2 regions of the Bacillus sp. 41-22 genome follow, and region 2 is predicted to be linked to the other one. Evidence: riboswitches for the same ligand, from Rfam matches in the RefSeq annotation. Region 2 holds a riboswitch; the other holds the start of a gene.
What was found. A riboswitch is a leader RNA that binds a small molecule or an ion and turns the genes downstream of it on or off. The one in region 2 is predicted to bind thiamine pyrophosphate.
Positions count from the first base shown of each region.

Region 1: linked by a shared signal. The riboswitch ahead of tenA (thiaminase II) and the one ahead of LCF45_RS02185 (MTH1187 family thiamine-binding protein) in region 2 are both predicted to bind thiamine pyrophosphate.

Region 1 is NZ_CP084035.1:2,609,725-2,621,884, reverse strand. It holds gene LCF45_RS13275 (MocR-like pyridoxine biosynthesis transcription factor PdxR) at 1-1,130, shown strand, start outside; gene ddlB (D-alanine--D-alanine ligase) at 1,135-2,049, shown strand; TPP riboswitch at 2,123-2,228, shown strand; gene tenA (thiaminase II) at 2,353-3,039, shown strand; gene LCF45_RS13260 (pPIWI_RE module domain-containing protein) at 3,371-5,752, shown strand; gene LCF45_RS13255 (DUF3959 family protein) at 5,963-6,730, shown strand; gene LCF45_RS13250 (hypothetical protein) at 7,832-8,014, shown strand; gene LCF45_RS13245 (hypothetical protein) at 8,054-8,191, shown strand; gene LCF45_RS13240 (hypothetical protein) at 8,230-8,421, opposite strand; gene LCF45_RS13235 (MarR family winged helix-turn-helix transcriptional regulator) at 8,593-9,048, opposite strand; gene LCF45_RS13230 (hypothetical protein) at 9,251-9,463, opposite strand; gene LCF45_RS13225 (DUF1835 domain-containing protein) at 9,750-10,754, shown strand; gene LCF45_RS13220 (hypothetical protein) at 10,910-11,314, shown strand; gene LCF45_RS13215 (cytochrome P450 family protein) at 11,475-12,160, shown strand, end outside.
Region 2 is NZ_CP084035.1:420,388-432,547, reverse strand. It holds gene LCF45_RS02240 (MFS transporter) at 1-812, opposite strand, end outside; gene LCF45_RS02235 (TetR/AcrR family transcriptional regulator) at 879-1,460, opposite strand; gene LCF45_RS02225 (hypothetical protein) at 1,754-2,005, opposite strand; gene LCF45_RS02220 (thioredoxin family protein) at 2,019-2,333, opposite strand; gene LCF45_RS02215 (DnaJ family domain-containing protein) at 2,344-2,715, opposite strand; gene LCF45_RS02210 (glycosyl hydrolase family 18 protein) at 3,088-5,112, shown strand; gene LCF45_RS02205 (ABC-F family ATP-binding cassette domain-containing protein) at 5,585-7,117, opposite strand; gene LCF45_RS02200 (ABC transporter ATP-binding protein) at 7,563-8,312, opposite strand; gene LCF45_RS02195 (ABC transporter substrate-binding protein) at 8,309-9,307, opposite strand; gene LCF45_RS02190 (ABC transporter permease) at 9,304-10,077, opposite strand; gene LCF45_RS02185 (MTH1187 family thiamine-binding protein) at 10,049-10,369, opposite strand; TPP riboswitch at 10,471-10,572, opposite strand; gene LCF45_RS02180 (methyl-accepting chemotaxis protein) at 10,634-12,160, opposite strand, start outside.

The DNA.
Region 1 (12,160 bases), 2.2 Mb from region 2:
TAATGAAGCATGGAGTTCGCTGGGAAAAAGGAATGATTGTTTTTAATAGTATAGCCCCGGACGAAAAGCTATTTGATGTTGAAAATTTCAAAAGAGCTTTTCTTACTCGTATGTCCATTGAAGGGGATATCGTATTGAACTACGGATATGCAAAAGGTTATAGACCGTTAATGAATTATTTACTTCATTACATGGAAATGAAAGGTGTAGATATTTCGAACAAAGATATTCTAATTACAAATGGATTTACAGAAGGATTAGATATTGTGTTATCTTCTTTATCGAAGAAATCAGGGCGTGTTATTTGTGAGAACCCAACTCACCATGCTGCATTGAAGCTTTTTCGTTTACATGGACTTGAAGTTCATGGAATTAATATGAATGATGATGGTATTGATACGAATGAAGTAGAAAAAAGTTTGCGTGAAAAGGATTTTGATTTCGCGTATTTAATCCCTTCTTATCATAATCCAACTGGTATTGTTACGAGTTCGGAGAAAAGAACGGAATTGATGAGGTTATTTTCAAAATACAAGATCCCTATTATAGAGGATGGGTTTAATGAAGAATTACGTTATTCGGGTTCACATTTATCGCCATTATTAACTTTTGCAGGGGCTGGTAATAATGTGATTTATATTAGTAGCTTTTCAAAGGTACTTTTCCCTGGTTTACGTGTAGGTTGGATCATTGCAGATAAAGAACTGATACATTATTTAGAAAGTGTTAAAAGAGCCAGAACCATTCACACATCTACGTTAGATCAAGCTGTTCTGTTTCAATATTTACATGAAGGATATTTTGAAAAATATTTAAAAAAAGCAAGATCTGTTTATAAGAAAAAATATGAGTTAGCTGTTGGGGCGTGTAATCAGTACATTCCGTTTAAAAGAATGACTGGAGACGGTGGACTTCATTTGTTTATAGAGTTGGAAGAAAAAATTCAAGCCCGCACACTTTTACAAAAGTGTTATGAGAAAGGAGTTACGTTTTCTCCTGGAGATGTTTTTTACTCTGATGGAGGAGGAGCGAACACATTCCGATTAGGATTTTCACGTTTGAAAGAACAGGAAATTGTTAGCGGGATTCAAATAATTGGTGAAACTTTAAAAAATGAAACTTGGAGTTGAGAAAATGAGAATTGGCGTTATTATGGGAGGAGTATCCTCTGAAAAACAAGTATCAATTATGACTGGGAATGAAATGATTGCACATTTAGATAAGAGTAAATATGAAATCGTTCCAATTACGTTAAATGAAAAAATGGATTTAATTGAAAAAGCGAAAGACATTGATTTTGCATTGCTAGCATTACACGGAAAGTACGGAGAAGATGGTACAGTTCAAGGGACGCTAGAGAGTTTAGGTATTCCTTATAGCGGTAGCAATATGTTATCTAGCGGTATATGTATGGACAAAAATATTTCGAAAAAGATTTTGCGTTATGAAGGAGTAGAAACACCAGATTGGATTGAACTTACAAAAATGGAGGATCTAAAGCTTGAGGAGTTAGATAAATTAGGATTTCCGTTAGTGGTAAAACCAAACTCTGGCGGCTCAAGTGTTGGAGTTAAGATTGTCTATGATAAAAATGAATTAATCTCTATGCTGGAAACTGTATTCGAATGGGATTCTGAAGTAGTAATTGAGAAGTATATAAAAGGTGACGAGATTACATGTTCAATTTTTGATGGGCAACAGTTACCTATCATTTCGATTCGACATGCTGCTGTGTTCTTTGACTACAATGCAAAATATGATGATACTAGTACAGTTGAAGAAGTTATCGAACTTCCAGCTGAAATAAAGGAACGTGTAAATAAAGCGTCACTGGCTTGTTATAAAGCATTAAAATGTAGTGTTTATGCAAGGGTTGATATGATGGTGAAGGAAGGAATTCCATATGTAATGGAAGTTAATACATTACCAGGGATGACACAATCAAGTTTACTGCCAAAAAGTGCGGAAGCAGCGGGAATTAATTATAGCAAACTATTAGATATGATAATTGAAACTTCATTAAAAGTAAGGAAAGAAGAAGGTTTTTAAGGTAGTTATATAATTAATTCTTTTGACAGTTCCACGAATTATGCTATGATAATTACAATACGACAACTAAATATTTGTCCACTAGGGGGGCCTTTTATAGGCTGAGATCAGATGAAATTTTGAGACTCTTAGTACCTGATCTGGTTAATGCCAGCGTAGGGAAGTGGGAAAGACGTTGCTATTTAACGAATAAATACTGTCAATTTCACTTTCTTTACGCCTGTAAAGAAAGTTTTTTTATTTTACAGCTTTAATAATCGTGGATAAATACGTATATTTTTTACATTATTTGGAGGTAATTAAATGACTTTTTCACAATCATTACGTAAAGAAGTAGATTCAATTTGGGAAGCAAGTTTTAACCATCCTTTTGTAAAAAAACTAGGCGAAGGAACATTAGATTTAGCTAGTTTTCGATATTATGTGCTTCAAGATTCTTATTATTTGAGTCATTTTGCTAGAGTACAAACGTTAGGTGCTGCAAAGGCTCTTGAATTAGAAACGACAGCTCGTATGGCACACCATGCACAAAATACGTATGAAGCTGAGTTATCATTACATGAGAATTTCGCAAAGAAATTAGGGATTACAAAAGAAGAAAAAGATAATTTTATTCCTGCGCCAACTGCATATGCATATACATCTCATATGTATCGTGCAGCTTATGAAGGGCATTTAGGAGATATTATTGCGGCTATTTTACCTTGTTATTGGTTATATTATGAAATCGGTGAACGATTAAAAGAATGTCAACCAGAAGAGCCAATTTATCAAGAATGGATTTCTGCATATGGATCCGATTGGTTCCGTACTCTAGTAGAAGAGCAAATCACACGATTAGATACGATCGCTGAAAAAGTAACAGAGGCAGACCGTAATCGTATGAGACAACATTTTATTTTTAGTAGTCAATATGAATATTCATTTTGGGAAATGGCATATACATTAGAAAAATGGCCGGTGAATGAAGAAGTTAAAGGTGTTATTTAATTAAGAGTGTATAAAGGGTATCGCTATATAAAGAGGCGATACCTTTTATTATATTTAGTTTCTGTAATTTTTTTGTAAATCATAGATAAAAAATATAATAATTCATTATAATGATTTTATAATATAAAGTCCCATAAGGAGGTAGTTATATGTTAATAGTTACTTTATATTAATTTGATTTTAATAATGTTTTATTTGTATAACCAAATGTAATTTAGCTATTTCCTTTAATGTGCTTGGTTAAAAATTGATTCGTTAATGCTTAAAAAATTGGTATCTTTTCTAGTATTACTCATGATCAACATAAATTAAGAGAGGAAGTATTAATAATATGGAAAAATTACAGTTATTAGCATTTAAAAATATAGTAGAACCCCTCTATAATGAGAAAGTATCGTATATTTATTTTCCTATTGAATGGCTTGAGATTGTAGAGATACATTATAGAACATTTTTATTAACGAGCAAATTAAAACTTGTAAATGAAAGATTGTATGAAATGTTTTCTGATATATTATTCATTCAGCATAATCCATATATATTAAAGGAAGATACGCCCTGGATTGTAGCAAAAGAACCAATGAAACAAGAACAGTTAGACTATATTTTCCAAAGCTGGTATGAGGTTATTCATGATTGGAAACCTAATAAATTAATAGATCCACCACATTTAGAATGGCAGTATGATTTAATTAGTAATTTACCAGCATTACATGATAAAAAAACGTTTTCTAAATGGGTACCAGCTCTAATTACTCATATTTTTTGCGAACAGCCTTTACGTATGGAAAATAAAAATGAGGAAGAAATATATTTTTCACCACTGCGATCACAACATGTTTCTGAAGCGATGTCTGAGCCAATTAAAGATGAAGAAACACATGATTATTTCTCTTATGTATATCGGTTTGAATACGTAACTCGTGGAGGTGAGAATATTCCGCTATTAAAAGTATCTGTAGGGATTAGGAGGTTTTATCAACAATATAATCATAAAGATATCCCTATACTTTTAGGGCGAAAGCGGAGCCAAATACTGATTTCAACTCCTGAATTTGAATCAAATAATAAAAAGCAAAGATTTGTAAAGTTAAAAGTACAACAAGCTGTAAAAGGAATAAAGTGGATTAAACGTTTTAGAAATTTAAAAGATGATTATAGGATAGGGGGAGAAGTTAAATTAGAGAACATTCTCCAATGTCCGAAAGAGTATATTAGAGGAACAAAGATAAGAGTGCTTCTTCCATATAACGAAAATATATATAAAGTTCAAGGAACAAAAATAAAATTTGGTATAAAAGTAAGAGAAAAAGAGGAACTTTTTAATGAATTCCAACGAATATGCCCATATTTCACGTTACTTCCAGAATGTGAAAATGTATTAACTAATAATGAGAATGAGTTATTACCTTTATTTGCCCCAAAGGGATTAGACTCAATTACGTTAGAAGTATGGTCAGATGATATAGTAATAGAGATAGAACAAGCGTTATTAGATAGCAAAATAGTTTTAGCTCAAAACGGAGATTCCTCCTATGTATTAAATGCAGACAATCCGGTGTTGTTAAAAATAGTAAGATATAACATTAGGAAATTGTTACAAAATCCATATAGAATGCAATATAGCCATAAAAACAAAAAGAAACTAGTAGACGATGTCGTAAAAGCTGTACATGCTACGGCAGGTGAGCAAAATGAAATGAAATTAGCATTAATTGCAATAAAAAATTGTGATGGTCGCGAAAAAATTAATCCAAAGCAAATTATTCGGGAAGGATTCGCTCAAACGGAACGTATTTCAGCATTTATTAATTTATTTATCGGACAAAGTGTATCTAAAAAAGAAATTATTAATGCCATTCTTAGTTTGTTAGAACAAAAGGGGTTCTTAAAGTGTAGTTGGAATAAGATAAAATTACCGGGGATAATTGTAAATTTATCAATTGAGAAAATGTCTAAATATGATTTCTTACCTATTTTTTCAAAAATAAATGGGAGAGAAATATTATATAAATTATATGGTCAAGAAGAATGGGGCACAATTGATCATACTTTATTAAATATAGGTAATAATAAAGTGTTTTTACCACAACCATCAAAAAGGAATGATATAGGAGTCAGTTTTAAACAATTTATGTCAGAAACATTAGTTGAAATTTCACAAGATGCACATAAACAAAATAAAGAAGTTTATTTTATTGTAGATGCCAATATGAGGAAATATTGGATAGAGGAATTGCAAAATAAAAGCGTTAATATTGGGGTTTCACCTGAAATAATCTCAAATTTAAAAGAGGATATAAACATAATTAGAATTAATACTAACTCAGATGTACCGAACTATATTGTTAGAGACCAAGAACATGTTATGAATGAAACGAGATTATTTGTAGATCAAATGGGAATTTACTATAGCACGGCTGCATACGAATTAGATTGTAATGAGATAGTACAGCAGTACATACTCGAAGTTATCCCGCTTGGTGTAAAATCTGAAGAGAGAGAAGAAATCGCCAAAATGATACATTACATGTGCTGTAAATCAACCTTGCTCTCAGAACAAAATACTCATAATACGTATGTAATGCATATGGTTAAATTAATTAAAAATTATACTACCGATATTGATTCAAGGGAGTTTAAAGAATTCAATGACGAATTAGATGAAGATGTAATAATTTTAGAAAAAGAAGATACATTGATATTAATATAAATAATAGTGTACAAATCCTGCTAGTAATAATGAGCAGGATTTGTCATTTTTTCATGTAAATAAGGCTATCCTTTGTCATGTATCTTTTCTTTTACGTATTTACTTTATTTACATACAGGATTAAGATGTTTTTTAGAAATACAAAAACTACATCATATGGAAAAGCGATTTTTATTAATTGAAAAGAAAATTTGAAAGGAATGGGGAATTGTGAAGAAATTAGATGTATTATTAATGCTACTGAGCGGCCTCTTTCCAATTGCAGGAATGTTAAAGCAAATCCCTCTTGAACAATCTTTATTTATTGGAGGACTTTTATTTTTTACTAGTTTCGGTAGTTACTTTGCGAAAAAGATATATTCACGTATATGTAGCTGGATAGCGTATGCACCATTTATAACATTACTGTTAGTCATTTGGAATCAGGATATTTCAATAAGTTCAATAATAGCGAACGCGAAAATCGCCGCTTGCATTGCGTTAATTCCGTGTTTATTCCGGTTTCGTACATACGGGCTTACTTTGGGCTTATTCTCATTATGGACCGCCTTACTATGGGATATAAAAGAAGTACAGTCGTTAGTCATACTTGAGCGTATGACTAGTTTAATGACAAGCCATTACTTATATATTCTCCTTTTAGTTGGAGGACTTATATTAGGTGGATTACTTGCGATGTTATTACATCGAAAAGAAAAAGATAATAAAGTTGAAAATACAAATATATTTAAACAAAAAAAGAAACGCAACAAACCAACATTTAAAATTCGTATTCCTAGATTACCAAAGTTTAAGATAAAATTATTAAAGTTTGGTGGGAAATCTTCTAAACGAAAAACACCAGAAACAATTTATGAGCGTAATTATGATGAACCGGCTCAATCAAATCAAATGATAGAGCAAGAACCGCAATATAAAGTAGAAGCTATCCAAGGACAAACAAGGATGGAACGTCGAAGAAATAGGCATAATGCATAGTAAAATTAGTTAACCCCTTAATGATTTATCGTAGAATTGATAAATCATTAAGGGGTTTTATATATTCCTCTGTGTGCTTTTTTATCTCTCACATGTTTATTAGCAATTATCCAGTGAAATATATAAACTACTAGTAGTTACATAATACATTTTAGTAATGAGAAGAAATTAATACTTAACAAATCTTTATGTATGGCGGTTTCTGGGTAATCAGAAACTGCCTATTTTATATGGTTGCAAACATCGACTATTTGGAAAATCCCTTTGTTTTATTTGATGGAGATATAGTACCGCATATTGGTCATTCTTATTTAGGGCTATTTATTTCGATGAAGAGGATAGAGTGATTCGAAGCAGTCAAAAAAGAGCGTATGAAATATAAATAAAAAAGGACAAGCAGTCGTACCTACTGTCCATTAAAGGAGAAAAACATTTTGGTTTAGAACTACGAATAAACAGAAAATCTGCTTGTAATTATTGTTAACCTAAGTGTATTTATCTATACAATAAAAAAGGGATAAGTAAAATATACTTATCCCAAGAAAGGAAATTCAAAACACCAAAATGGCTCGTATTGGTCTACAGGTTCAAAACTAGTATATGTAAAATATAAAATCTCATACACAAAGCAGACAGCAATTTTAGTTGTCTGCCAGTTAGTCGAATGAGTTAGTCAATTGTGATAATTTGCTTTCCCATTACAAGAAGAGTGAAGTTGATAGTTCAAACAGCTTGTAGGTAGTGTTTACGATGTTTTTAAAAATATACAGAGAAAGCAGATAAGTGAAGAACCTATCTGCTTCGCTGTAACAAAAGAAAGAAGTACCAGCCGTGGATACAGCGGCTTGAAAATAGTATGTATTGTTTTTTTGAAAAGTATTCAAGGAGTGAAGTCTGGTGGAATATATTCTATATGGTGTATATGAAATCACTCAGTTAATCAGTGAAGCAAAGGGGAAAAAAATAATGAATATCACACAATTACGTGGAATATAAAAGAGGCTAACTAATCGAAAGCACTAAATATGGCGATCAAGGTAGCCTTGTAGATGAATGATATGAGACTAATAAAAGAATAACGAACTCAAGTCACATACGAAATTGACGATATCATCGAGCGAAAAGATAGACGTTGTTATTACAGTCATTCAGCTAATGAATAAAGCGTGCCCAACTGGTGAAGAGTTACACCAGTTGGATAGATCCCTTGATATACAACCGAAAAAAAGAGGTGGACAAGAAAAAATACCGATTTGGGAAGATAAAGAAGAAGTGGACAAGTGAAGGGAAACGGTATGAGAGAAATTAAATAGGATGAAGAAAATGCCTGAAACCGTTGACGTGAAAGTTATGTCGGATGATGAGTTTCTAAAGAAATATAAGGGCACATTTAAAAAGGAAAGACACCAATTCAAAAACTACTATAAAGATTGCAAGCAGAAACATAACGGTTTGTTATAGAAATTTCATTTTGGTCAGATAGATTTTTGTTTGGAGTTTTAAGACTGTTGCATTTTTTTTATTTTTTTTGTTCCCAAAACACAACTAATAATTGCAAGTAATGCACTTGAGGAGATGAAATTTACGGTCCAATAAATTCCTGTTCCAGTAATTAAGTCGATAATTACAAATTTTTTAATTGCCGAACTTTTTATTGTATGAAAAACAAATTGATTGTTATTGTTATCCAATGTTGTCACGTCCCTTATCTTTTTTAAAACATATGACAAGGTATGCTTGTTCTAGTCATTTAATCTCAAGAGAATGATAAAGAACCATAAAAAGAACAGCTAGCAAAAGCTAGCTGTTTCATAAATCAAAAACAAAAAATCAGATTGGTTTTGAAAAATGATTGAGACGAATTATTTAAAATGTTGTAGAGAATTTAGTAAGTCATTATGGATACGTAATAAGATTTGGATATCTTCTTCAGACAGTTGTTCTAGTGCTAGTTCCATTGCTTTATAAGAAGTAGAGTTTTCAATGGATCTCTTAGATATTTCTTGTCCTTTTGTTGTTACTTTTAATTGTATTTCTCTACGATCTTCATGTGATTGTTTTCGCTCAATTAATTCTAAATTAACTAACTCATCTACATTTACACTCATTGTGCTTTTAGGAACTGAAAGGCGTTCTGAGATATCTTTAAGAGTAGTATTAGGAGTTGCATAAATTGAATTTAAGATGCCCATTTGTTGAACTGTTAATCCTAACGTAGAAGCGTTTTGATGAGTAAACTTTATAATTTCTTTGTTTATTTTTACAAATGAATGGACAATTTCACTGGCTTGTTTGATACCTTGTTTATGTAGACTCAAAGTAATAACTTCCTTTCATTTTAAAATAATTCAAAATAAAATTGTAGGGAAAGTCAATAAACGATATTGATAAAAAACCTAATAAAAAATTCATTTTGTAGAAATAAAAAAAGGTGATGAACGTCGCATCACCTTTTGATAAAGCAGAGCACTTTCAAAAATAAAGTATTCAAAATTAAAACAGAAGTTATCATAAATTTCTTTAATCTTTGACTTGAAACTTATCTTTAATATTAATAAATAATAAAAATAATATTATGGCAGATATTAAATTAGACAAGTAGAAATCTTGGTGGAACAGTAGTTCAAAGATGACATCGAAAGTGTATAATAAAGCAACAGCAGGTAATATGCAAATGAACATAAATCTCCAATTTTTTAAATAATGTTTGTAATAAGTATGTACTTTCTCCATAGATATTGCTCCTATAATTTTTATTTTCTATATAAATATACATTTAAATAAAAGAATTTACAAAGCGTTTTAAAAATAAATAAAAAATATCGTGAAAGTGATGTGTAATAGAAGAAGTGTACTGAAATGTTAACATCTATACGAAATAAACATAAATTAACGCTAATATATCACTGTACTAATATGAAATTATAATTAGATATAATCTATAAAAAACTTTAAAACACCGTTACTAAAATGATACACTATAATCTACGTTATTTTAGTAATGAATAGAGGGATTTACATGATAGATAAAATCAAAAATGTTGTAGAGGATATGTACGAAGATGAAGCAAAACATTTACTGCAAAGCATTCTTATACAATTAGATTTATTAGAAGAGAACTATAGTGAAGATACGATTAAACACTTGATAAGTATACCTAAGCAACTAACGAGTAATACATCTTATAAAAAGAATGTAAAAGAAAGTACACACATTCATATCGCTTTTGATGATTCAACAACTGGGTGTTTAAAATATATGTTAAGTCAAGAAGAACTATTTGAGGAGAGTGTTGTTGCATTCTCTGAATTCTTTTCAATTGGACCGATTAATCAATTACATACGAATAAAGGGCAACTCGCAAGACAGCAATGGTTATTAAACAACTTAACTTCTTATGATAGTTATTTTGAAGAAGAATATTTACCAAAATTTATGGAAACTTTAGAAGAGCTACATTCTATTCCTAATGAAACACCGATTACCATTTGGAAGGCAGATAACGCACATGAACATGTAGGCCTTTGTTTTGTAATGGCGCAATTAAAAGGCAAGAAAAATATTCGAATCATTAATACATCTGAAATGAGTAGAGAAATATTAAACCAAGAGTATGATATACGTGGAACGGGAGAATTATCGCCCGAAAGTTTAGCTACTTTCCAAAATAGTTTTGCAGAATCACCGTTTTTAACTAAAAAAAGTAGAGTGAATCTTGAACACGAGTGGGATAGTTTATCGAATAGCATGGAATTTTTAAGAGTTTGGAAAGACAATGAAGTGCATTCTGTACAAGAAGAATATTTTGACCAATTCATTATTGAGTGTGCGAAAAAAGTAGGTGCTGATAAAGACTTCCTTAAAGCTCCGAGAGTAATTGGTGAAGCACTTGGCCTTGTAGAGCAATTAGTTGGGGATACTTTCTTAGAGTATCGCTTGAAAGTATTAATTAAACAAGAGGTATTTGAATTTGAAGGTTTATTAGAGGAAATGCGTTTTTATAGTGTGAAGTTGAAAAAATAATAATATATTCCGTTTATAAAAAAGCTCGTATTTTTGAAAAAAAGATACGAGCTTTATTTTTTTAGTTTAATTTGGGCTATACATAAGCTTCCGATAGGTGTCATATCACATATGAATGTTAAAGGTAATGAATGAAAAGAAGGTGATTTGTTAATATGTATAACGAACAAAATTATCCATATGATCAAACGATGTATTATAATCCACAACAATACGGATATGAACCTGATATCGAAGTTAGAGAGGTTGAACTAGAAGATTATAGACCAGATGATGCGGAAGATGCTCCAACGTCACCACCACCGTCACAAGCTCCGTCTTTACCATCCACATTTGCTTCTCCAGCACAAGCAGGGAATATGAAATCATGGATGTGTAACTGTCTAGGAAGATGGGGCTATTTACGTTTGCATCGTCCTGGACCTTTCGGAAGAGACTTATGGTTTTTTCCGACAGAAGTAAGAAGAAGTGGGGTATCCGGCTACACTTGGCAAGCTGGTCGCCGCCGTAAAGTAAGTTATCGATATCAACAAATTAGTAATTTTATGTGCTTTGCATAATGGGAAGTGAGAGGGTAGAATGATTTTACTCTCTCACTTTTTTATTTTTCAATATTAGAAGTAAGATTTTAATTGAAAATTTACAATTTTTCAGTTCTTATTGAAGTATAATTCAAATATTGGGTTGATTTTTAAAAATAATTGAGAGTGAGGGAATGTAATGTCAATTAAAAATAAGGTTGGCCGAAAAATAGAAGATGGCATTAATTTAGCTTCTGCTCAGTTTAAAGAAGATGCATATGAAATTTATAAAGAGTCACGAAAAATGCAACCTATATTATTTGTAAATGAAGTTGAAATCGGTAAAGAATGGCTCATTACAAGATATGAAGATGCTCTGCCACTTTTAAAAGATAATCGTTTAAAAAAAGATATGGCAAATGTGTTTTCTCAAGATACAAAGAACATGTATCTTTCTGTTGACAATAGTGATCATTTAACAACGCACATGTTAAATTCAGATCCACCTAATCACAGTCGTTTACGATCTTTAGTTCAAAAAGCTTTTACACCAAAGATGATTTCACAATTAGACGGAAGAATTCAGAGAGTAGCGGATGATTTAATAAATGAGATAGAGCGAAAAGGTACATTAAATCTTGTGGATGATTATTCATTCCCATTACCGATTATTGTAATAAGTGAGATGCTTGGAATTCCAAAAGAGGATCAAGCGAAATTTAGAATTTGGTCTCATGCTGTCATTGCATCGCCAGAAACACCTGAAGAAATAAAAGAAACCGAAAAACAACTATCTGAGTTTATTACATATCTCCAATATATAGTTGATGTAAAACGAAAAAATCCAAAAGAAGATTTGGTTAGTGCGCTAATACTTGCAGAAAA
Region 2 (12,160 bases):
GCAACAATACCACCAATTAACATACCGATTCCATCAGCTGCGGCTAAATATTGAACGGCTTCTTTTTCCATTCCAAGCCGTTCTATTACAAGAAACACTTCTAATGGATTCGTTAGTCCAACAGCTAAGCCCATAATGGTGAAAGTGATCGTAATCATACGTAAATTTTTCGTATGAAGAACGTATTTCCAACCTTCTTTTATATCATTTTTTAATGAACCTCTCGCCACTTGCTCTTGTTCCACCCATTTTGGTAAAAATGAAAGAGCGATAGCAGATAACAAAAATAAAATAATTAAGCTATATAGTGACGTAAATAAACCAAGTTGTGTGTACACAAGCGATCCTACCACTGGTCCAAAAATCATAAATAGCGACTGTAATGTTTGATTAAATGCAATCGCATTTGCTACCTGTTCTTCTTTTACATAGCGTTTAAATATACGCGAAGATGATGGCTGAGAAAACTGACCTACAATCGCGGAAATGAGTGTTGCAAAAAATATAGCCTGCCAATAATCCAGCTTTAACAACAAGACAATTCCTACAATAGACAGTACACTTAATACATCTCCAGCAACCATCGTTCTTTTCGGATTCCAGCGATCAGCTAGCGCCCCACCGATAAACGAGAAAATAAAAATAGGTGCATATTCCATAACCGATAATAAAGAAACTGAAACTGGATCATTATTCGTTCGCTCCATTATGAAATACAAAAGAGCCATATTTCTGATCCAAATTGCAAATTGTTGTAAAATATCAGATGCCATAACGAGCATAAATGCTCGGTTTTTAAATAAAGCGTTCATTTTCATTCCCCTTTCATAAACCGACCGTTCGGTCTAATTTATTTTGTAAGAAAAGCAACTGACCTATTATTCAGCTGCCATTCCTTTTAACAATACATCTATTGCCTTTTTATAAATACGTTTCAGCTCTTTATAATCTAACTCGTAGTAAAGTACTCCAAGCCCCGATAATAATCCATTCACAATATACATAAGATCACGCGTATCATCTTCTTGAAACTCTCCAGACTGTATACCTGCTTCAATTAATTTCTCAACCATAACATATGATTCTCTAGTTAAAGCTAACAGTTCATCCAGAATTTCTTTACTTACAACTTGGCTCATAGAGAATTCCTCTATTGCATTTGAAATGGGTTGCTGTATGTCCTCTACATAATATTCCGCGAGACCATATAGTTTTTCAGTACTAGTACTATACAACTTCTCTTTTTCATTCCATTTTTCAAGCCAATCATACGTATGCTGTTTCACTACAAATAAAAATAATTCTTCTTTACTTTTAAAGTGATAATAAATGCTTCCTTTACTTCTCTCTGTAATTTCACAAATCTCTTCCATAGATGTAGCTGCATAGCCCTTCTGTGAAAACAGACTTTCTGCTTTATAGGCAATTTCTTTCTTTATCTCTTCTGCGCTTCTTCTCATATTCACACCTCTTTAAACCGACCGTTCAGTCTAATAATAACAAATAAAAAACCTCTATCGCAAGAGGCTATACTCCTTATTTAAGAAAACGTACTTTCAAACCACATTCGAATCATATGTATTATTCCAAATTTAAATCCTCATTTAGTAAGAAATACGGTTCCCTTTTCATTTCCCCTAGCATGTTAAAAATATTTAATCAAACGTTTGTTTAACTGTTTTTATGCATATGTAAGCCAACTAATCAAACGTTTGTTTAAAAAGAAATACGCCCCCTATAAGGCGTATTCTCATCAATCACCACCGCCTCCACCACCGCAGCTACCTCCACTATCTCCACCAAAAGAACCTCCGCAATCATGTGAACCGCCATCGTGCGAGCTATCATTATCCGATCCAGCAAAGAAAAATAATGGTGATGAGCTGTTGGATGAATTATGAATGTTATTTTGTTTTGTAAGATTTACCTTCTTTTTGTTTGATCGAACTGCTGTTACGATCGTTCCAACTACAACAAATAATAGTATGACAATAATAAATTCCATATAAAAGCCTCCCTTAATCTTCGAATAATTGAATGGTTCTCTCTAAATTTTCAAGTGAAATGAAGCGCGATTCACGAAGGATCTCTTTTCCATTATAAAATAATAAAACTGTTGGCCCTGTAAATACTGCATATCGCCCCGCAATCTCTTGCATGTCTTGTAGTAATATTTCTACTTTCTCTACGTAATCATAATTCTCTAATACGCAATTTACTTTTCTTAACATAACATCACAAACACCACAATTTTCCGTTTTAATAAACAGCAGTACTAATTGTTGTCCTTCAATATATGTCGCTAATTCTTCTATCGTTTCAAATGTATTCATCTTATCCCTCTTAGCGTAATTTACGAAATACTTTACCCTGATACATACGAAAAGCTGAACTATCTTTAATCTTTCTCTTTTCCATTACCTGCTGAAAACGCAGCGTTTTTGCTGTTAACTCTTCTTGTAATTCTTTTCTCTCTACTTCATCATAACAGCACGCAATTAAGTCTTCTATTTTTAATATATCTTTTTGTAGTTCCATTTCTGGTGGAATCATACCTGCATTTTTCAAGATTTTATAACTCATTCTAAGTTCTGGAGGTACCATTGAAAGGTCTTCTAATTGTAGTGGTTTTCCTTTCCCCGGAATATGATCGAGATCACCATTCCGTATTGCTTGTCGAATTTTTTCTTCAGCAATGTTCAAAAAGACATCCACACCATTCGCTCCTTTACATATTTTTACTATTATTTTACATGATATTTTCTCATCTTGCTACGCTATTACAAATTGACTTTATACAATTTTTTCTCAAATTTAATTACAAGGAGCCTTTTCCTCCCTAATCAATATTTTATTTTCATGTGTAGTCTGTATTAGAGCCATTTAATATTGAGAAAATCTTTGTGAATCCAATAAAGCGTTTACACCAAATCTTGCATTTGCTACGATTTAATCACCCCCAGCTCCCTTGTATAGACTTCGTGATGTCTGATCATTTTTATCTAGACGTTTCATACGTCTAGATTCACTTTGGTTTATTGGCGCATGCCTTTAAATATATCTTTTATTTTGAAAGGAGAAATGACTATGAGATCAAAAAAATTCACGCTGCTATTACTATCCCTACTACTTTTCTTACCTCTTTTTCTCACAAACTTTATTACTCCAAATTTCGCATTAGCAGATTCACCAAAGCAAGGTCAAAAAATTGTTGGGTATTTTCCTTCATGGGGCGTTTACGGACGTAATTATCAAGTTGCAGACATTGATGCATCAAAGCTAACTCATTTAAACTATGCTTTCGCTGATATTTGCTGGAATGGAAAACATGGAAACCCTTCTACTCACCCCGATAATCCAAATAAACAAACGTGGAACTGTAAAGAATCTGGTGTACCACTGCAAAATAAAGAGGTCCCTAATGGCACTCTCGTACTCGGTGAACCATGGGCTGATGTCACAAAATCTTATCCGGGATCGGGTACAACTTGGGAAGATTGTGATAAATATGCCCGCTGTGGAAATTTCGGAGAACTGAAACGATTAAAAGCTAAGTATCCTCACTTAAAAACAATTATTTCAGTTGGTGGCTGGACTTGGTCTAACCGCTTTTCTGATATGGCCGCTGATGAAAAAACAAGAAAAGTGTTCGCTGAATCTACAGTAGCTTTTCTTCGCGAATATGGATTTGACGGCGTTGATTTAGACTGGGAATACCCGGGTGTTGAAACGATTCCTGGTGGTAGTTATCGTCCTGAAGATAAACAAAACTTCACCCTTCTGCTTCAAGATGTTCGAAATGCATTAACGAAAGCTGGTGCAGAAGATGGTAAACAATATTTACTAACAATCGCGTCAGGTGCAAGCCAACGTTATGCGGATCATACAGAGCTAAAGAAGATTTCTCAAATACTGGATTGGATTAATATTATGACATACGATTTCCACGGTGGATGGGAAGCTACTTCTAACCATAATGCTGCACTATACAAAGATCCAAATGACCCCGCAGCGGATACGAAATTTTACGTAGATGGTGCGATAGACATTTATACAAATGAAGGGGTTCCAGCGGATAAACTCGTATTAGGTGTACCTTTTTACGGACGTGGATGGAAAAGTTGCGGAAAAGAAAATAATGGGCAATACCAACCTTGTAAACCAGGTAGTGACGGAAAGCTCGCTTCTAAAGGTACTTGGGATGATTATTCTACCGGTGACACAGGTGTGTACGATTATGGTGATTTAGCATCTAATTATGTGAATAAAAATGGTTTTGTTCGCGGATGGAACGATGTAGCGAAAGTACCTTATTTATATAATACGACTACAGGAACCTTTATTAGCTATGATGACAATGAATCTATGAAATATAAAACAGACTATATAAAGACAAAGGGTTTAAGTGGCGCAATGTTTTGGGAACTAAGCGGGGATTGCCGTACAAGTCCAAAATATAGTTGTAGTGGACCAAAATTACTTGATACGCTAGTAAAAGAATTACTTGGTGGACCTATTACTCAAAAAGATACTGAACCACCAACAAACGTAAAAAATATTGCTGTTACAAATAAAAATTCAAACTCAGTTCAATTAAACTGGACTGCATCTACTGATAACGTAGGCGTTACTGAATATGAAATTACTGCCGGAGAAGAGAAATGGAGTACAACAACAAATAGCATTACAATTAAAAACTTGAAACCTAATACAGAATACACATTTTCAGTATTAGCAAAAGATGCTGCTGGTAACAAATCACAACCTACTTCTATTCTTATAAAAACAGATGATGCTAACACAACACCTCCTGGTGGAAATGGCAATGCTACCTTTTCAGTCACTTCAAATTGGGGAAGTGGTTACAACTTCTCAATTATAATTAAAAATAGCGGAACGACCCCTATTAAAAACTGGAAATTAGAATTTGATTATAACGGCAATTTAACACAAGTTTGGGATTCTAAAATTAGTAGTAAAATAAATAATCATTACGTAATTACGAATGCAGGATGGAATGGTGAAATTCCTCCTGGTGGATCAGTTACAATCGGAGGGGCAGGAACAGGCAATCCCGCCGAACTTGTAAATGCATCCATTAACGAAAACTAAACGTAACCTCCATTAATTATTTCACTAAAGTTTGAATTTAGGTTTGAGTGCTCTATCCTAAATTCAAACTTTTAATTTTATGAAAAATCACAATTCATATTACAATAACCTATTATAATTATATTTAGTTTCTAATATGAAGTTCGCGTGAAGTTCATCTGAATTTTACATGAATTTCCTTTAAGTTCTATTGTCTTCCCATACTAATCACATTATCCTTTACATATAGGAATCATTTCCATTCCATTTCAAACTATCTATATATATAAAAAAGATAGTAGCCTATTAGGGAAAGGCATCTAGTATTATTATAAATATAACCAAAGAAAAAGAACTCTTATGGTGCGCTTATAAGCGCACCATAAGAGTTCTTTTTCATACAATTCTCATTTGAGAGTTCTCGAAAATCATGTTAATCACAAAGAAAAGGCATTAACTCATAAAAGCTAATGCCTTTTCTTTGTGATTATTGTTAAACGTTCCATTTTTCGATATTCCATATTTTCGTTATCCATGCTTCATAGAAAGAGGGCTCATGTGAAACAATTAAAACTGTACCTTTATATTGTTTTAACGCTTCCTGTAAATCCGTCTTAGTCTCTGTATCCAAATGGTTAGTTGGTTCATCTAAAATTAAAACATTGCTTTTAGTTACGATAAGTTCGCATAATCGTACTTTTGTTTGTTCTCCTCCACTTAATAACTGGATAGGTTTTAATACATGTTCTTCTTTCAATCCGCACTTTGCTAATGCTTGTCGGATTTCTTTTCTTGTCATATCTGGTCTCCCTGCCCATACTCTTTCTAGTGCAGTTATTTCTGAGGAAAATTCCTCTTGTGCAAAATAAGCGGGTTTTACTCGTTCCCCAACAGAAACTGAGCCGCCTAACGGTTTTATTTGTCCTAGTAATGTTTTTAACATTGTTGTTTTTCCAATCCCATTATGACCAATAATCGCAATCTTTTCCCCTTTTTTCACTTGAAAATCCAATTCCGGAAATAACGGTTCACCATAACCAATTTTCAGTTTCTCTACCTGTAATATACGGCTCACTGGCTCAGTATAAACATTAAAATCAAAACGGGCGCGAGGTACATCGTTAACCTTTTCAACCTTTTTCATTTTCTCTAATACTTTTTCACGACTTTTCGCTTGTTTCGCTTTACGAATTTTATTTTTTTGAATAAAACCCTCTAAATGTACAATTTCTTTTTGTTGTTTCGCATACGCCGCTTGTAATTGTTTCCTTTGTAATTGATAACTTTGCAAAAAGGTTTCATAATCTCCCGCATAGCGCTTAACCTTTCGTTCGTCTAGATGATAAATAACATTCGTAATATTGTTCAAAAATATTTCATCATGCGAAATGATAATATAAGCTTTTTCATACATTTGTAAATATGATTGCAACCATTCTATATGTGCTGTATCTAAATAGTTAGTTGGCTCATCTAATAATAAAACATCCGCTTTTTCTAAAAGGAGTTTCCCAAGTAACAACTTTGTCCGCTGACCACCACTTAACTTTGAAACATCCTTTTCCAATCCTATTTCAAACAAGCCTAAGCCTGTTGCTACTTCCTCAATTTCTGTATGAATTTGATAAAAATTAGAATTCTCCAATATAGTTTGTAACTCTCCATACCTTACTAACAATTTCGCTACTTCTCCTGCTCCAGCCATCTCTTCTGTAAGTTTTAACATGTCACGTTCCAACTCATACAGGTTAGAAAACGCACTTTGCAAGTATTCTTCAATTGTTATGCCTTCTTGTAAATCTATATGCTGTTGCAAAAAGCCAATCTTCACATGTGGAAACCATTCAATTTTCCCATCATCATGTATAAGTTCTCCCGTTAACAAGCGTAATAATGTTGATTTTCCAATTCCATTTTTCCCTACTAGCCCAACATGTTCGCCCTTTAATAATCGAAAGCACGTATTATATAAAATGGTTTTCTCACCATATGAATGACTTACATTTTCTACTGTTAATATACTCATCTTTTCTCTCTCCTTTTCTTATGATCCATAAGCTAAATAGAGAGAACAACAGTATAAAGCCTTATTTAGTTATACATATAAAAATGGGTAAGGTGAATACACCTTACCCATTACATATTATCGTAAGAAAGGATTAAGGTTCTTTACCTGCTGTCTTCAATTTAGCTTCATCTTTAAAAATGGGCAGACTTCTCCCGTATCAAGCTAAAACCATTTGAAGAACAGTTGATAAAGTCATTTTATCCTTTCACTCCTTTAACGTTTGTTATATTAAGAGTATAAATCACTCTGTTATATTCTATTCTCTACTTTTTCTTTTGTTCCTTCTTCCAATTTATCCGATGTTAATGAACCCACTATTTCCCCTATAGATTTCATCTTTCTCCTTCAATAGAAAAAAGCCTCTTAACAGCAATTATACAAAAAACTGTTAAAAGACTTTTTTCTATTTTTTCATGTAAGGAGCCAATACTCTTAAAATTTCTTCCTTATCCTTCTTTAACTCAAGAGATGTTAACATATCCATCGTTCGCGGCCTAGGTAATTCCACTTGGACCTCGCCAACTATTGATGCTGGTCTTTGAGATAAAATAAATACGCGATCAGAAAGTAAAATTGCCTCATCTAAGTCATGTGTAACCATAACAATTGTTTGCTTTTCTTGATGCCAAGAATTTAAAAGCCAACTGTGTACTTCCATTTTTGTAAATGCATCTAATTTTCCAAAAGGCTCATCCAGCAGCATAATTGGCTTTTCACATAAATACGTACGAAGGAAACTAATTCTTTGACGCATTCCACCTGATAACTCATCTGGATAATGATCTGCGTATTCATCTAGCTCAAATTGCTTTAATGCTTCCATTCCTTCTGTCAGCCTTTGTCTTTTAGGCTTCCCTTCGATTTCCAATGGAAGAACGATATTTTGCAAAGCCGATCGCCACGGTAGTAATAAATCTTGTTGCGGCATATAACTAACAACATCTTGTTTTTTTACATACTCCTCGTTATAAAACACTTCTCCGCTCGTTGGCTCTTCAACACTTGCAATCATATTTAATAATGTACTTTTTCCACAACCACTCGGACCTACAAAAGAGACAAACTCTCCCTCTTGTATAGACGCACTAATATTTGCTAATACATTCTTTCCATCGAAAGCTTTTACAATATCTTTTATTTGTAATCCACTCATTTTTCACTTGGAAGGAATTCATTTGTAAAGGCATCTTTTACATCGATTTTCTTTTTAATAACTTTGTTGTCATATAAGAAATTCATGTAATTCGTCCAAATCTCTTCCTTCTGTACTCCCCACGCTTTTGCATCATCTTGATACTTTGTACTTAACCACTTTTGGCTTTCTTGTACTAATTCTTTATTCACATCTGGAACAGCTTTAATTAAAATATCCGCAGCTTCTTTCGGTTCTTTAATTGCAAAATCATAACCTTCTGTCGTTGCCGTCATAAATTTTTTCACAAAATCTTTATCTTGCTTCGTATGTTTTTCACTTGTAATAATAACAGGACTATAGAAATCAAGCGCTGGATCTAAGTCTTTTACCATAATTGTATTTAACTCTTTTCCTTGACGCTTCGCTTCAATTCCATCCCATCCATAATAAATCCATTCAAAGTCTGCATCACGACCGATTGATTTAAAGAAATCTGTTTGTCCAAGAATAATTTTTTCAACTTTATTAAAATCAGCTTGATGTTTCTCCATAATCGTCTTTAACGTCGCTTCTTCTGCTGGTCCCCCCCAGCCGCCATAACGTTTACCTTCAAAATCTTTCGGTGACGTCATATTATCTTTTTTTAGAGATGCAAAAGCAGAGGTATTATGCTGAATAATTGCACCAACAGAAACAACTGGGATTCCTTCAACACGAGCTAATGTTACATTTTCTTGTGCGCTTATCGCAAAGTCTGCTTTCCCAGAAGCAATCATCTGCTCTGCCGTTACATTATCACCAGGCTGGATAATTTCTACATCAAGCCCTTGCTTTTTGTAATAATCTGTCGTTTGCGCTACATATAAGCCAGTATGATTCGTATTTGGAAACCAATCTAAAACGACTTTTACTTTTTTATCTTTACTTGAACTTTCTTCTTTCTTCGCCGGATTACATCCAGCAACAGTTACTGCTAATAATGCAGCTAACATAATTTTTAAACCTTTTTTCATTTTCTGCCGCCCTTTCTGTATATCCATGGTGCTGTTATTCTTGCCATAAATTCAACAATAAAGTACAGACATAATGTCACCATGACGATAATCGCTGCAACACCAAATACTCGAGCCGTTAAAAAGGATTTTGTTGCTCTTGTAAGCATAACTCCTAATCCTTCGCTGGCACCAAGCCATTCCCCAATAATCGCCCCCATCACACTATATGTAACAGCAATTTTTAAACCTGAGAAGAAGTATGGGAGTACTGCTGGAAACTTTACTTTCTGGTAAACTTGCCATTTCGTTGCCTTCATTGTTTGTAACAGTTTCAGCATATTTTTATCTACCGTTTGGAAACCTTCTAAAATGCTAAGCGCAATTGGGAAGAAACAAACAAGAATAACAACCATTACTTTTGGCAACATTCCGTATCCAAACCAAATAATAAATAATGGTGCGAGCACAACGATTGGAATTGTTTGCGAAATAACGAGCAATGGATTCATTAAAATCCGAAATAAAGGGATGACATCCATAATGATAGCAATACTCGTCCCAAGTAAAATTGCAAAAAACAACCCAATTATTACTTCCTGTAACGTTTGCACTGTATTCGGTAATAGTAAATCTTTCATTCCAATTAACTCTTGCACAATTGCAGACGGCTTCGGTAAAATCCACGGCTCAATTTTAAATAATGAAACAGATCCTTCCCATATAGCAATGAGAAGGATAAGCCAAATTGTTGTGATTATTTTAGATCGCTTCTGGTTTTGCATATTCATCACGGTACTTCCAAACTTTTTCGTCAATCGTTACGCCTGTACTTGGACGATAGTGAATTTTAATAGAAGTGATTACTTCTTCTGCTCCAGCATCGACGCAAGCTTGTTGCGCGCGTTTAATGACGTCAAGAAGTACATCTAATTCTCCTTCCAACGTTGTTTCCATTGCCCCTACTTCATAACGAACTCCCGACTGTTGTACAACTTCAATTGCTTTATCAACAACGGAATACACATCTTTGTTCTTCGCTTGTGGTACTACTGAAAATGAAATTGTAACTTGTTGTGACATAATAAAACCCCCCTTACAAAATATGGTTTCAAAAAAAGAAAAGGCTTTCCTACCATGTAGGAAAGCCTTGTATACAAGTTATTCTATAATAACTTATGCTACATCACTTTAAAGTAACTCCCTACGCTGGCATTATCCAGATCAGGTTGAGGGTCGATGTATACTTACATCCTCTCAGCCAATTGGCTCCCCGGTTCTTAATTCGTTTTCATTGTAGCATGATTTATTTTATTGAACAAACAAAAGCATGCATAATCACTTCATTTAACTTTTGAATTCCCCAATTAACTCTTGTAACTCCTGTGAAAGCCAACTTAAAGAACTAGCTAATTCAGCAATATCTTGTACAGACATTTCCTGTTCTTTCATACTTTCTTGAACATTACTACTACTATTCGCATACTTATTTGCGATAAGTGATAGTTCATTTACAACACGAACAATATTTTGGCTATTTTGCAATATATCACTTGAATTGCTAGAAACAGCTCTAACTTGATTGGTAACAGTTTGTGCTGATTTCGAAATTTTTTCAAAGAAAGCACCACTACTTTCAACAAGTTTAATTCCTGATTCTACTTCTTTTGAAGCTTTTTGCATTGAAACAACAGCTTCTTCCGTTCCAGCTTGTGTTTCCCCAATTAATTTTGCTATATCTTTTGCTGATGCTTCCGTCTGCTCTGCTAATTTACGCACTTCATCAGCAACAACGGCAAATCCCTCTCCAGTTTCCTCAGCACGTGAAGCTTCAATAGTAGCATGTAAAGCTAGCGAATTAGTTTGATTTGAAATACCTGTAATTTCAGTTACAATATCACTAATTTCTTTTGATCTTGCTTCCAAAGAATAAATAATAGAAGATAAATCTTGTACTGCATTTTGTATTATGTTCATTTGATTAATCGCCTGTTTAATAACACCATTTCCTTTTCCTGAATGATGCTCTATACCTTCAGACTCTTTCACCATTTGTTTTGCAGCATTCGTTATCTCCTCCATCTTATCTTCCATTTCATATACAATACCTAAATACTGTGGTACTGAAGTTTCTTGTGACTGGGCGCCAGCTCTTAACTCAACCATAGAACTTACGATTTCTTGAACTGCCATGCTATTCTCTTTCGTACTCACTGACAATTCTTTTGAAGATGAGGAAACCTGTTCTGCTGTCTGCTTCACTTTATCTATAATTCCTTTAAACTTCTCGATGGTATTATTAAAATACGCATTAATAATACCAATATCATCTGGTCTTTCCTCTAATTTAATACTTAAATCACCTTCACCGACTTTGCGCAACCCTTCACGTAAATCCCGCAATGGAGCAAGTGCGTTACGTACGATTAAGAATTGAATAACAGTTGCAATTAAAACAGAAATACAAATAAACATTAAACCTTGTATAATGAATTTTCCCTTTGTAATAGGAACAATAGAGGCATCTACATCGGTTGCAACAATTGCCACAATATTATCTTCTCCATCTTTAATTGGCTCTAATATCGTTACCCATGATCCTAATGCGTCTTCATATACTACTGTCATGTTTGCTTTTTTCGTGCTCATTACCTTATCATATGCTTTCATCCAAAGATCTGGTTGTTTATAATAGTCCCCTGGCTTTACTTCAACAACATTTGCTAAGTCTGTAGACAAGTCGACGATTTGTAACTCACCTTTTTCATTTTCTTTTGCTCCAACAATATACGTTTGTCCAACACTGTTCAATTCTTCCGTTGATTCATCTAATTTCTCTGTTAACTTCTCTCTCTTTTCTCTTTCTGCCGTTGG